Regions from separate parts of the Acidovorax sp. SDU_ACID1 genome, predicted to be linked through region 2. Evidence: predicted binding sites of a transcription regulator. Region 2 holds the regulator's gene; the other holds the start of a gene.
The links. The regulator FNR, encoded in region 2, switches genes on or off when oxygen is low (the NO sensors DNR and NnrR bind a similar motif). The targets are predictions, from matches to a motif close to TTGATNNNNATCAA.
Positions count from the first base shown of each region.

Region 1: a site for FNR is predicted at 1,494-1,507, ahead of AAG689_RS13250 (DASS family sodium-coupled anion symporter). Genes of this name have one in related genera too.

Region 1 covers NZ_CP152342.1:2,687,963-2,693,107, reverse strand. Annotated here, with positions in the region: gene AAG689_RS13250 (DASS family sodium-coupled anion symporter) at 1-1,417, opposite strand, end outside; gene AAG689_RS13245 (7-cyano-7-deazaguanine/7-aminomethyl-7-deazaguanine transporter) at 1,772-2,437, shown strand; gene queC (7-cyano-7-deazaguanine synthase QueC) at 2,434-3,132, shown strand; gene AAG689_RS13235 (SDR family oxidoreductase) at 3,116-3,823, opposite strand; gene AAG689_RS13230 (helix-turn-helix transcriptional regulator) at 3,869-4,912, opposite strand; gene AAG689_RS13225 (fibronectin type III domain-containing protein) at 4,952-5,145, shown strand, end outside.
Region 2 covers NZ_CP152342.1:2,897,269-2,902,413, forward strand. Annotated here, with positions in the region: partial or broken gene AAG689_RS14295 (sulfite exporter TauE/SafE family protein) at 1-414, opposite strand, end outside; partial or broken gene hemN (oxygen-independent coproporphyrinogen III oxidase) at 418-1,799, opposite strand; gene fnr (fumarate/nitrate reduction transcriptional regulator Fnr) at 1,995-2,717, shown strand; gene AAG689_RS14310 (hypothetical protein) at 2,743-3,030, opposite strand; gene AAG689_RS14315 (FixH family protein) at 3,146-3,427, opposite strand; gene ccoG (cytochrome c oxidase accessory protein CcoG) at 3,487-4,929, opposite strand; gene ccoP (cytochrome-c oxidase, cbb3-type subunit III) at 5,011-5,145, opposite strand, start outside.

The sequences.
Region 1 (5,145 bases), 210 kb from region 2:
GGATGTAGTCCTTGATGTCGAACGTGTCCGTGCCGTAGGCCAGCATGCCCTGGGGCGAGTTCACCGGCAGGATGAAGCCGAAGCTCACCACGAACTGCAGCAGCATCGTCATGCCGATGGGGTTGATGCCCGGCGTCTGCACCGCCTGCAGCACGCTGATGATGATCGGGATCATGGTCGAGGCCAGCCCCGTGGCGCTGGCGAAGCCCAGGTGGATCACGATCAGGAACAGCGACAGCAGCATGAAGATGGCGAAGGCCGTGGCGTTGGCCAGCCCGAGGTGCTCGACGATCAGGCGCGCCAGCCACGGCGCGGCCTCGGTCTTGAGCAGGGCCGAGCCCATGGCGATGCCCACCGCGAACAGCAGCACCGTGCCCCAGGGGAAGCCCTTCTGCGACTCCTTCCAGTCCATCACGCCGATGCGCGGCACCAGCATCAGCGCGATCGCCACGATGGTGGAGGAGGTGGTGTCCACGTCGTGCAGCACGCCCTCGGTGGCCCAGAAGCCCAGCAGCACCACGGTGATGGCCAGCAGCTTCCACTGCTTGGGCGTGGTCGGGCCCAGGGCGTCGAGCTGCTGGCGGATGGCTTCGCGCCCGCCCGCGATGTGGTCCATCTCGGGCCTGAGCATGCGCGTCATGATGAAGTAGAGCAGCACCGTGAGCACGGCCGAGAACGGCGCGCCGGCCACGAACCACTCGCCCCAGGTGATGGTCTGGCCGAACTGCTTCTCGATGAAGCCCACGGCCACCATGTTCTGCGCGGCGGCGGTCTTGATGCCCACGTTCCACACGCTGGCCGTCTGCGCGGCGGTGATGACCACCAGCGCCGCGAACTTGCTGCGCCGGTCGGCGCCGAAGGCGGTGAGGAAGCCCAGCATGATGGGCATGAGGCAGGCCACGCGCGCCGTGGCGCTGGGCACGATGAACGAGAGCAGGAAGCCCACGAGAATGGCACCCATGGCCACGTGCTTGGCCCGCGCGGGCACGTGGGCCAGCACCTGCAGCGCGATGCGCCGGTCGAGCTGCGTGGCCGTCATGGCCGAGGCGATGAAGCACGCCGCTGCCACCAGCACCACCGCGCTGTTGCTGAAGCCCGAGAGCGCGTAGGGCAGGGCGGCGCGGGTGCCCATCACCGTGCCCGCGGCCTCCTGGCCGGGCGCGGGGCTGAGGGCCAGCAGCACGATCATCAGCGCGCCGATCACCACGGCCGAGACGGCGTAGTCCAGCGCCTCGGTCATCCAGAGAATCACCGCAAACGCCAGGATGCCCAGCATCACCTGCCCCGCGTGGGGCAGGCCCGGCAGCGGCGGCATGAACGACACGGCGAGCAGCACGGCGATGGCAGCCCACAGGCCCGCGCGCCGGGTGAAGGATGGAGCGGGCGGCGCCGCGGCGGTGGAAGGGGTCGCAGTCATTCGGAACCTTTCGAAGAACGCATGCGGCCATTGTGGGACGGGAGCGGGCCGGCGGGCACGCGGCGATCGCTTTGTCATGACTTGCATCAAGCCGGAAGGCGGGCTGGAGGGCGAGTGCAGCGGGGGCGTACAATCCGCGCCTTTCGTCAATCCATGGGTTCCCTCGCCCCCATGAGGAACCTCTGCAACACCTGTGGCGCCGCACATATCTGCGGACCCGGGCGGTCTGCGTCGTTGCAAATCCTCGCCATAGCTACGGCTATGGCTGCGGTTTGCGCCTAGCAACCCATCCCGATCCGCAGCGCGTGCTTTCCGCTCCAGGTGCTGCAAAGGCTCCATTCAAAAAGGACAGCCATGACGCCCGTTCAGGCGCCGCCCTCGCGCGTGCCGCTCTACCTCTCCCTCCTGGTGGCGTTCCACATCGCCATCGTCATCGCCAGCAACTACCTCGTGCAGTTGCCGATCAACCTGCTGGGCTTCCACAGCACCTGGGGCGCGTTCAGCTTCCCGTTCATCTTCCTGGCGACCGACCTCACGGTGCGGCTGATCGGCAAGCAGCCCGCGCGGCGCGTCATCACGCGCGCCATGCTGCCGGCGCTGGTGGCGTCCTATGTCGTGGGCGTGCTGTTCCACGAAGGGCGCTTCAACGGCTGGGACTCCTTGAGCGACTTCAACACCTTCGTCTTCCGCATCGCGTTCGCCAGCTTCGCGGCCTACGTGCTGGGGCAGTTGCTCGACATCCAGGTGTTCGACCGCATCCGCCAGCAAAGCCGCGCCTGGTGGCTGGCGCCCGCGGCGGCCTCGGTGTTCGGGCAGGCGCTGGACACGGCCGCGTTCTTCTCCATCGCCTTCTGGCGCAGCCAGGATGCCTTCATGGCCGCGAACTGGGGCGAGATCGCCGTGGTCGACTACGTCATCAAGCTCGCGGTGAGCCTGCTGCTCTTCGTGCCGGCCTACGGCGTGATGCTCGCGGCCATCGTGCGCGCCATGCGCACGCCGCCCGCGACCGCGGCGGCATGAGCCGGCGCGCGCTGGTCCTGTTCTCCGGCGGGCAGGACTCCGCAACCTGCGTCGCCTGGGCACTGTCGCGCTATGCGCACGTGGAGACGCTGGGGTTCGACTACGGCCAGCGCCACCGCGTCGAGCTGGACTGCCGCGCCCGGCTGCGCGAGGGGTTGCTGGGGATGGCGTGGCCGGGGCAGCTGGGCGACGACCACCTGCTGACCGTGGACGTGCTCGGCCAGCTGGGCACGAGCGCCATGACCGACGACGTGGCCATCGCCATGCAGGCCGATGGCCTGCCAAACACCTTCGTGCCGGGGCGCAACCTGCTGTTCTTCACGCTCGCCGCCGCGCTGGCCTACCGGCGCGGGCTGGATGTGCTGGTGGGCGGCATGTCGCAGACCGATTACTCGGGCTACCCCGACTGCCGCGACAACACCCTCAAGGCCCTGCAGGTTGCGCTGAGCCTGGGGATAGACCGCCCGCTGACGCTGGAAACGCCGCTGATGTGGCTGGACAAGGCGGCCACCTGGGCGTTGGCGCACGAACTGGGCGGCGATGCGCTGGTGGAGCTGATCCGCCGCGATTCGCACACCTGCTACCTCGGCGAGCGCGGGCAGCTGTACCCCTGGGGTTACGGCTGCGGCGCATGCCCGGCCTGCGAGCTGCGCGCCCGGGGCTGGGCGCAATGGCAGCTCACACGCTGCGCATGAGCCCGCCATCCACGCGGATGTTCTGCCCGGTGATGTAGGCCGCTCCTTCCGAGGCGAGAAAGGCCACCGTCGCGCCGATCTCCTCGGCCTTGCCGTAGCGCTGCAGGGGCACCGACTGGCGCCGCTCCTCGGTTTGCGGCAGGCTGTCGATCCAGCCGGGCAGCACGTTGTTCATGCGTATGTTGTGGCGGCCGTACTCGTCGCAGAAGATCTTGGTGAACGCCGCCAGCCCCGAGCGCGCCATGGCCGAGGTGGGGAACAGCGCCGTCGGCTCGAACGCCCAGGCGGAAGAAATGTTGACGATGCTGCCCCCGCCCTGGCGCTGCATGATGGGCGCCACCAGCCGCGTGGCGCGCACCACGTTGAGGAAGTAGACCTCCAGGCCCTTGATCCAGTCCTTGTCGCTGATCTCCAGCAGCTTACCCTTGGGGCCGTGGCCCGCGCCGTTGACCAGCACGTCGATGCGGCCCCAGCGCTGCATCACCGCGTCCACCAGCTGCTGCAGGTCGGCCACGTTCTGGTTGGAGCCGGTCACGCCCACGCCGCCCAGTTCCTGGGCCAGCGCCTCGCCCTTGCCGGAGGGCGACAGGATGCCGAGGGCGAAGCCCGCTTCGTGCAGCTTCCTCGCCGCGGCGGCGCCCATGCCGCTGCCGCCTGCGACCACGATGGCCACGCGTTGTTGTTCGTTCATGAGTTGCTCCCTTATTAATAGCTGCTTGCGCTTTCTAGATAAGCGCTAGAGGCTGATTTTATGTAAATCCCTGGCCTCAAGCGGCGTCATGCCGTAGCGGCGCTTGAACATGCGGTTGAAGGTGGGCTGGTCGGCAAAGCCGCAGCGGTGCGCCACTTCGCCGACGTGCAGGTGCGCCAGCGTGCGGGTGGCGAGCAGGGCGTGGGCCATCTCCAGCCGGGTGGCCCAGATGGTGGCGGCCACGCTGCCGCCCTGGGCCGCGAACACGCGGTACAGCGTGGCCCGGGAGCAGCCGATGGCGGCTGCCAGGCGCTCGGGTCCCAGGTCGGGGTCGTGGCAATCGCGGCGGATGGCGAGCAGGGCGGCCTGGTGCAGGCCGCCCGCCAACTGCTCCTCGTGCAGGCGCAGGCCGCGCTCCGTCTGCAGCCCAGCCAGGGCCATGTCCACCGCCGCGCCGATGGCGGCGGCGCGCTGGTCGGGGGTGAGCCACGGCATTTGCGCGCCCAGCAGCCGCAGGTGCGAGCGCAGCAGCGTGGCCAGCCCGCGCCGGGGCAGGCGCTGGCCCGCGAGGATAGAGGCATCGCCGCCCAGCGCCTGCTCCACGCGCTGGCGCGAGCAGATCAGGCTGATGTCGTCGTGCGCGGGGCGGATGGTTTCCATGCGCTGCGCGTAGTCCATGACGAACACATCGCCGCCGCGCAGCACGTGGCGGCCGCGGTGGATCAACTGGATGGGCTGGGCCGAGGCCAGCAGGGTGATGCTGATGTCGTCGCAGCTGTCGCGGCGGATGCGCGCGGCGTCGCGCAGCGCGTGGCCCGCGTCGGAGGTGTGCTGCACGAAGTCGGTCTGCGGGCCGACCACGTGCACCAGCCGCGCCTCCAGCCGCCGGTGCGGGCCGGACGTGGGCGCCGCCAGCAGCTCGATGCGCCGCAGCACGCCGTCACGCCAGTAGGCCATGGCGTGGCGCGCGGACTGCGCCTGCGTGGACAGCACGGACATCTGGCCCCAGGGGCGCGTGTCGGCATGGCGCGCGACGATGTCCAGCGGAGACGCTGAATCAAAGGTGCCCTGCGCAGGTTGAGACGCCAAACCTATCACCTCCTGAGCGGCGCATTCTACAAACGCCGCATGACTTTGCTTCGTGTTTCCACCTTGCTTCGGCGCCTGCTGCCGGGCGCCTTGCTGGCCTTGCTGGCGCTGTCCGCTGCCCACGCGCAAAACCTTGATTACGGCTTCGACCCTGACGTGAATGCCCAGGTGTACGCCGTGGCCATCCTGCCGGGCGGGCAAATCGGGCTGGGCGGCGGGTTCACCACAGTGGG
Region 2 (5,145 bases):
TTGGATACGAGAGGCTTGGTTTTGGCCCATACGCGGCGACCAGCGGCTTCGATCCACGCGGGCTGGCGCGCCTGCAGCACCATCAGCGCCCCCCAGGCCAGGATCATCACATGCATCATCGTCCACGCTGGGCGCAGCGCAGGGCTGAACTGGCTCAGCCACGCCAGGCGCTCCATTGCCAGCGCAGCCATGGCTCCCGCCGCACCGTAGCCAACGAGCCGCCCCAAGTGGAATCCCAGCAGGCGCCCCCTGCCCCGGCGCTTGTGCGAGACCCACTGGACCGCCTGCTCCGAGGCCTGTGGCTTTCCCCCCTTGCCCCGTCAATGCGCCGCAAGGAGCCGCGCACATGACAAGGCAGTGCGCCCCGCCCGTGATGCCCATGAGCAATGCCGTGGAGGCCAGGGCCAGCAGCATGGATCAGATGATGCGGGAGAACTGCGCCCGGTTGCGCCCGGCCTGCAGGTACTTGTCGAACACCATCGCCACACCCCGCACGAAGAACCATCCCATCGGCGTGACCTCCACGCCATCGGAATTGATTTTCACCAGGCCTTGCCCTTCCATCTCCTGCAACCGGGCCAGTTCGACATCAAAGTAACGGCGAAAATCGATCAGCCAGGATTGCTCCATGGGCTCGAAAAGCACCTTGCCCTGGCACATCAAGGCCATGATGACCGCACGGCGTATCAGATCGTCACGGGTCAGCGCCAAGCCGCGCACAACGGGCAGGTGCCCCTGGTTGATCGCGTCGTAGTATTCGTCCAGGGTCTTGACGTTCTGGCTGTAGGTAGCGCCGATGCGGCCGATGGCCGAGACGCCCAGGCCGATCAGGTCGCAGTCAGGCTGGGTGCTGTAGCCCTGGAAGTTGCGATGCAGGCGCCCCTGGCGCTTGGCCACGGCCAGAGCGTCGTCCGGCAAGGCAAAATGATCCATGCCCACGTACACATAGCCGCTAGCCATGAAGACATCCATGGAGCGGGCCAGCATGGACACTTTGGCCGATGCCATGGGCAACTCGGCGGAGACGATGCGCCGCTGCGCCTTGAACCGCTCGGGCAGGTGGGCATACGCGTAGAGCGCAATGCGGTCCGGGCGCAACTGGGTGACCTGCTCCAGCGTACGGTCGAAGGACTCCGGAGTCTGGCGTGGCAAACCGTAGATCAGATCCACGTTGACCGACTCGAATCCCAGCTTGCGGGCGCTCGCCACCAGGGCGAATACCTTCTCCGCGGGCTGCACGCGGTGCACCGCTTTCTGCACCTCGGGGTCGAAATCCTGCACACCGAAGCTGAGCCGGTTGAAGCCCAGTTCCGCCAGCAGAGCCAGGCGCTGCTCGTCGACCGTGCGCGGATCCACTTCAATCGAATATTCGCCCCCAGGCGCCAGCACGAAGCTGCGGCGCAGCATGCCCATGAGCTCGCGCAGCCCCTCGTCGGACAGGAATGTCGGCGTCCCCCTCCCAGATGCAACTGGCTGACGTGCTGCCCGACACCGCAATGGGCCGTATGCAGGTCGATCTCCCGACTCAGATAGCGCAGGTAGACCTCCGCCCGTTCCGGGTGCCGCGTGATAATCTTGTTGCATGCGCAGTAGTAGCACAGCGACTCGCAAAACGGGATGTGCACATACAGCGACAATGGCATCGCTTTGGCCGCCGAACCCACGCGGCGCTGCTGCAGCGCAAGAATGTATTCTTCTTCGCCAAAAGCCTCCACGAAACGGTCCGCCGTCGGGTAGGAGGTGTAGCGCGGCCCAGGCACATCGAAGCGACGCAAGAGCTCGGTGGTGACAACAGTCATGGGGAAAATTTTCCTTGTATCTGACTATCCACTGTGCCGCAGAGACCCCGGCTCGTCCTTGACTTTAATCAAGCACTCACGGGGTCAGGATAGCGACAATTTGATTTCGGCTCAAAGTCGGTCAATTCCCTGCGGCATTTCCGCCTCCAGGGGTTTCAGAGGTAAGCTAGCCACATGAACAGGGCGCCCGTGCACATGAATCTGCAGACCATCAAAGTTGCGTGTTCCAACTGCAACTTGCGCGAGCTTTGCATGCCCCTGGGGCTGAACGACCAGCAATTGCAACGCATCGACGAAATCGTGGCCATCCGCCGCAAGATCAAGCGAGGCGGCACGCTGTTTCGCAACGGTGAAGCCTTCACTTCCCTTTTTGCGATCCGCACGGGCTTTTTCAAGACCTGCGTCGCCACGGAGGATGGACGCGATCAGGTCACCGGCTTCCAGATGGCCGGGGAGATCATCGGCCTCGATGGCATCGTGAACGACAGGCACACCTGCGACGCCGTAGCGCTCGAGGATGCAGAAGTCTGCGTGATGCCCTTCGACCGCATTGAAGAGCTCTCCCGCGAAGTGACGGCACTGCAGAGCCATGTGCACAAGATCATGAGCCGCGAGATCGTGCGTGAACATGGCGTCATGCTCCTGCTCGGCAGCATGCGCGCCGAGGAGCGTCTAGCGGCTTTCCTGTTGAATCTGGTGCAGCGCCTGCATGCGCGGGGATTTTCCCAGTCGGAACTGGTCCTGCGCATGACGCGTGAGGAAATCGGCAGCTACCTCGGTCTCAAGCTGGAAACCGTGAGCCGTACATTCTCGAAATTCGTGGAAGAAGGCATCGTGGAAGTCAAGCAGCGGCATGTCCGCATCGTGGACACCGATGCCCTGAAACGCATCGTGAACAGCCAACAAGCCTGCCACTGAACCGCCTTGCAGGCGGCCCGCGTCTTCAGGACGAATACTTTGCGCAGTCCAGGGGACGGTCTCCCTTGGGCACAGGACAGCGGTTGACCTCGAACGGCGAGAGGGACAGCATGGTCGTCAATGCACTCGACGCCATGATCACCAACCAGAAGATGAAGAAGGCAACGGTGTAAACGCCTTGCCGCGATAGGTTCATGGGTTGGTCGAACCAGTGCAATGCCTCCGGATCCACGAAGGCAAACACCACCATTTCCATGACCCCTGCCATCAGAAAGGCGGGCCAGGCAATCCACATCAGTCGCTGCGTCCACATTTCGCGTGCCTCCTTGCAATGGTGACAGCCTAGCATCATGCCCTGCGCGTGCAAAGAGTACCCGACCTCTCGATTCCCCTTACCTGCATCAATTCTTTTCGGATGCGGCTCCGCGTCACCGGCGAGGCTGGTCCTCGAGGGGCGTGGCGGCATGGTTGCGGCCCTTTATCGCAGGGGCCATGCTGGCCTCGGAATGCTGGAGCGTCTTGTTGATCTCTAGGCCACGCTGGTAATAGTCTTCCGCCAATACAGGGTCGGGCTGCCGGATCGCGAGCCACAGCGTCACGAAGCCAGCGATCACCACGATCACCGGCCCGGCGATCACCAGCCAGACATGGCCATATTTCCACCAAGGCTGCGCCACTGGCGATTCATTCATGGATGGGACTGCGGGCATGGGAAACTCCTTGGCCCCATAAGGAGGCCTGACCTGAACATAACCACCTGGCAAGCCCATCAGCGGGGTACCAGGAACACCGACTTCTCGGCCACCTGCGCTTTATCGCCTTGTGCCTGGATGTCGAAAAACACAGTGTGCGACCCGGGCGCGGCAGAACCATAGGGCACCTGCAGCCGCACTGCCACCCAGCGCGACTCGGCCGGTCCGATATCGATCTCCGATTCGGAGGCGACTTCCAGCCCTTCCAGCCCGCGCGCACTGATACGGTAGCGCTGCGTGCCTTCGGTGGCATTCATGATCTGCAAGCGGTAGATGTTTTCCAGCTTGCCGCCTGCCACGATCCGGGACAGTGCCGCGCGGTCGCGGACCACGTCCACCTTGAGCGGCGTGCGCACCACGAGGCTGGCCAGCATGCCCACGCACAGCAAGGCCAGCACAGCCGTATAGATCAGCACGCGCGGACGCAGCACGCGCTTGAGCATCTGCGACTGCGTCCAATGGTTCTTCACGCCGTTCTGCGTAGAGAAGCGGATCAGCCCTCTCGGGTACTTCATCTTGTCCATCACGGTGTTGCATGCATCCACGCAGAGGCCGCAGCCAATGCATTCATACTGCAGGCCCTCCCGGATATCGATGCCCGTAGGACACACCTGCACGCACAGCGTGCAGTCGATGCAGTCGCCGAGTCCCTTCGCCTTGTGATCGATGCTCTTGTTGCGTGGCCCGCGCGGCTCACCGCGCTCAGGGTCGTACGTCACGACCAAAGTGTCCTTGTCGAACATGGCGCTCTGGAAGCGCGCATAGGGGCACATGTACTTGCACACCTGCTCGCGCAGGTAGCCCGCATTGCCGTAGGTGGCAAAACCGTAGAAGAGCACCCAGAAAATCTGCCACGTCCCCTGGAGCGCCAGCAATTCGCTGCCCAGTTCGCGAATGGGAACGAAGTATCCCACGAAGGTAAACCCTGTCCAGAACGCCACGGCAATCCAGACCAGTTGCTTGAGCGACTTCTTCCACACCTTCTCGAAGGTCCACGGTCCGTTGTCCAGGCGCATGCGGGCACTGCGATCCCCTTCGATCTTGTGCTCGATCCACATGAACATTTCCGTGTAGACCGTCTGCGGGCACGAGAAACCACACCACAGGCGCCCTGCGACAGCGGTGAACAGGAACAGCGAAAGGGCCGAGATGATGAGCAGGCCCGTCAGGTAGATGAAGTCCTGCGGATAGAGCACGAGCCCGAAGATGTAGAAACGCCGGGCACCGAGGTCGAAAAGCACCATCTGGCGCTGGCCCCACTCGAACCATGGCAACCCGTAGAAGATCAACTGCGTCAGGAACACCATGACCCACCGCCACCGGGCAAAAATGCCGCTGATGGAACGGGGATAGATCTTCTTCTGCGCCTCGTACAGCGAAACAACTTCGGTTTGCGAGTTATCTGCCGCGGCAGGTGCGATGGGGATCACCTTGCGGGGCTGGCCTTCGGCTGGCTTCATGGTGGGGATCTCTTGGGAAGCGGCTTCCGCATGAAAAACGGCCGGCACCCCATGAGGGGGTGTCCGGCCGGTGGAGGGGCGTCAGCGCGCGGCGCCGGCCTTGTTGGACAAGCCCCACACGTAAGCTGTCAGCACGCTGATCTGTGCGTCGGTCAGCTTGCCGGCCTGTGCCGGCATCTCGTTGGTCTTTCCGTTGTTGATCATAGCCGTGATGGC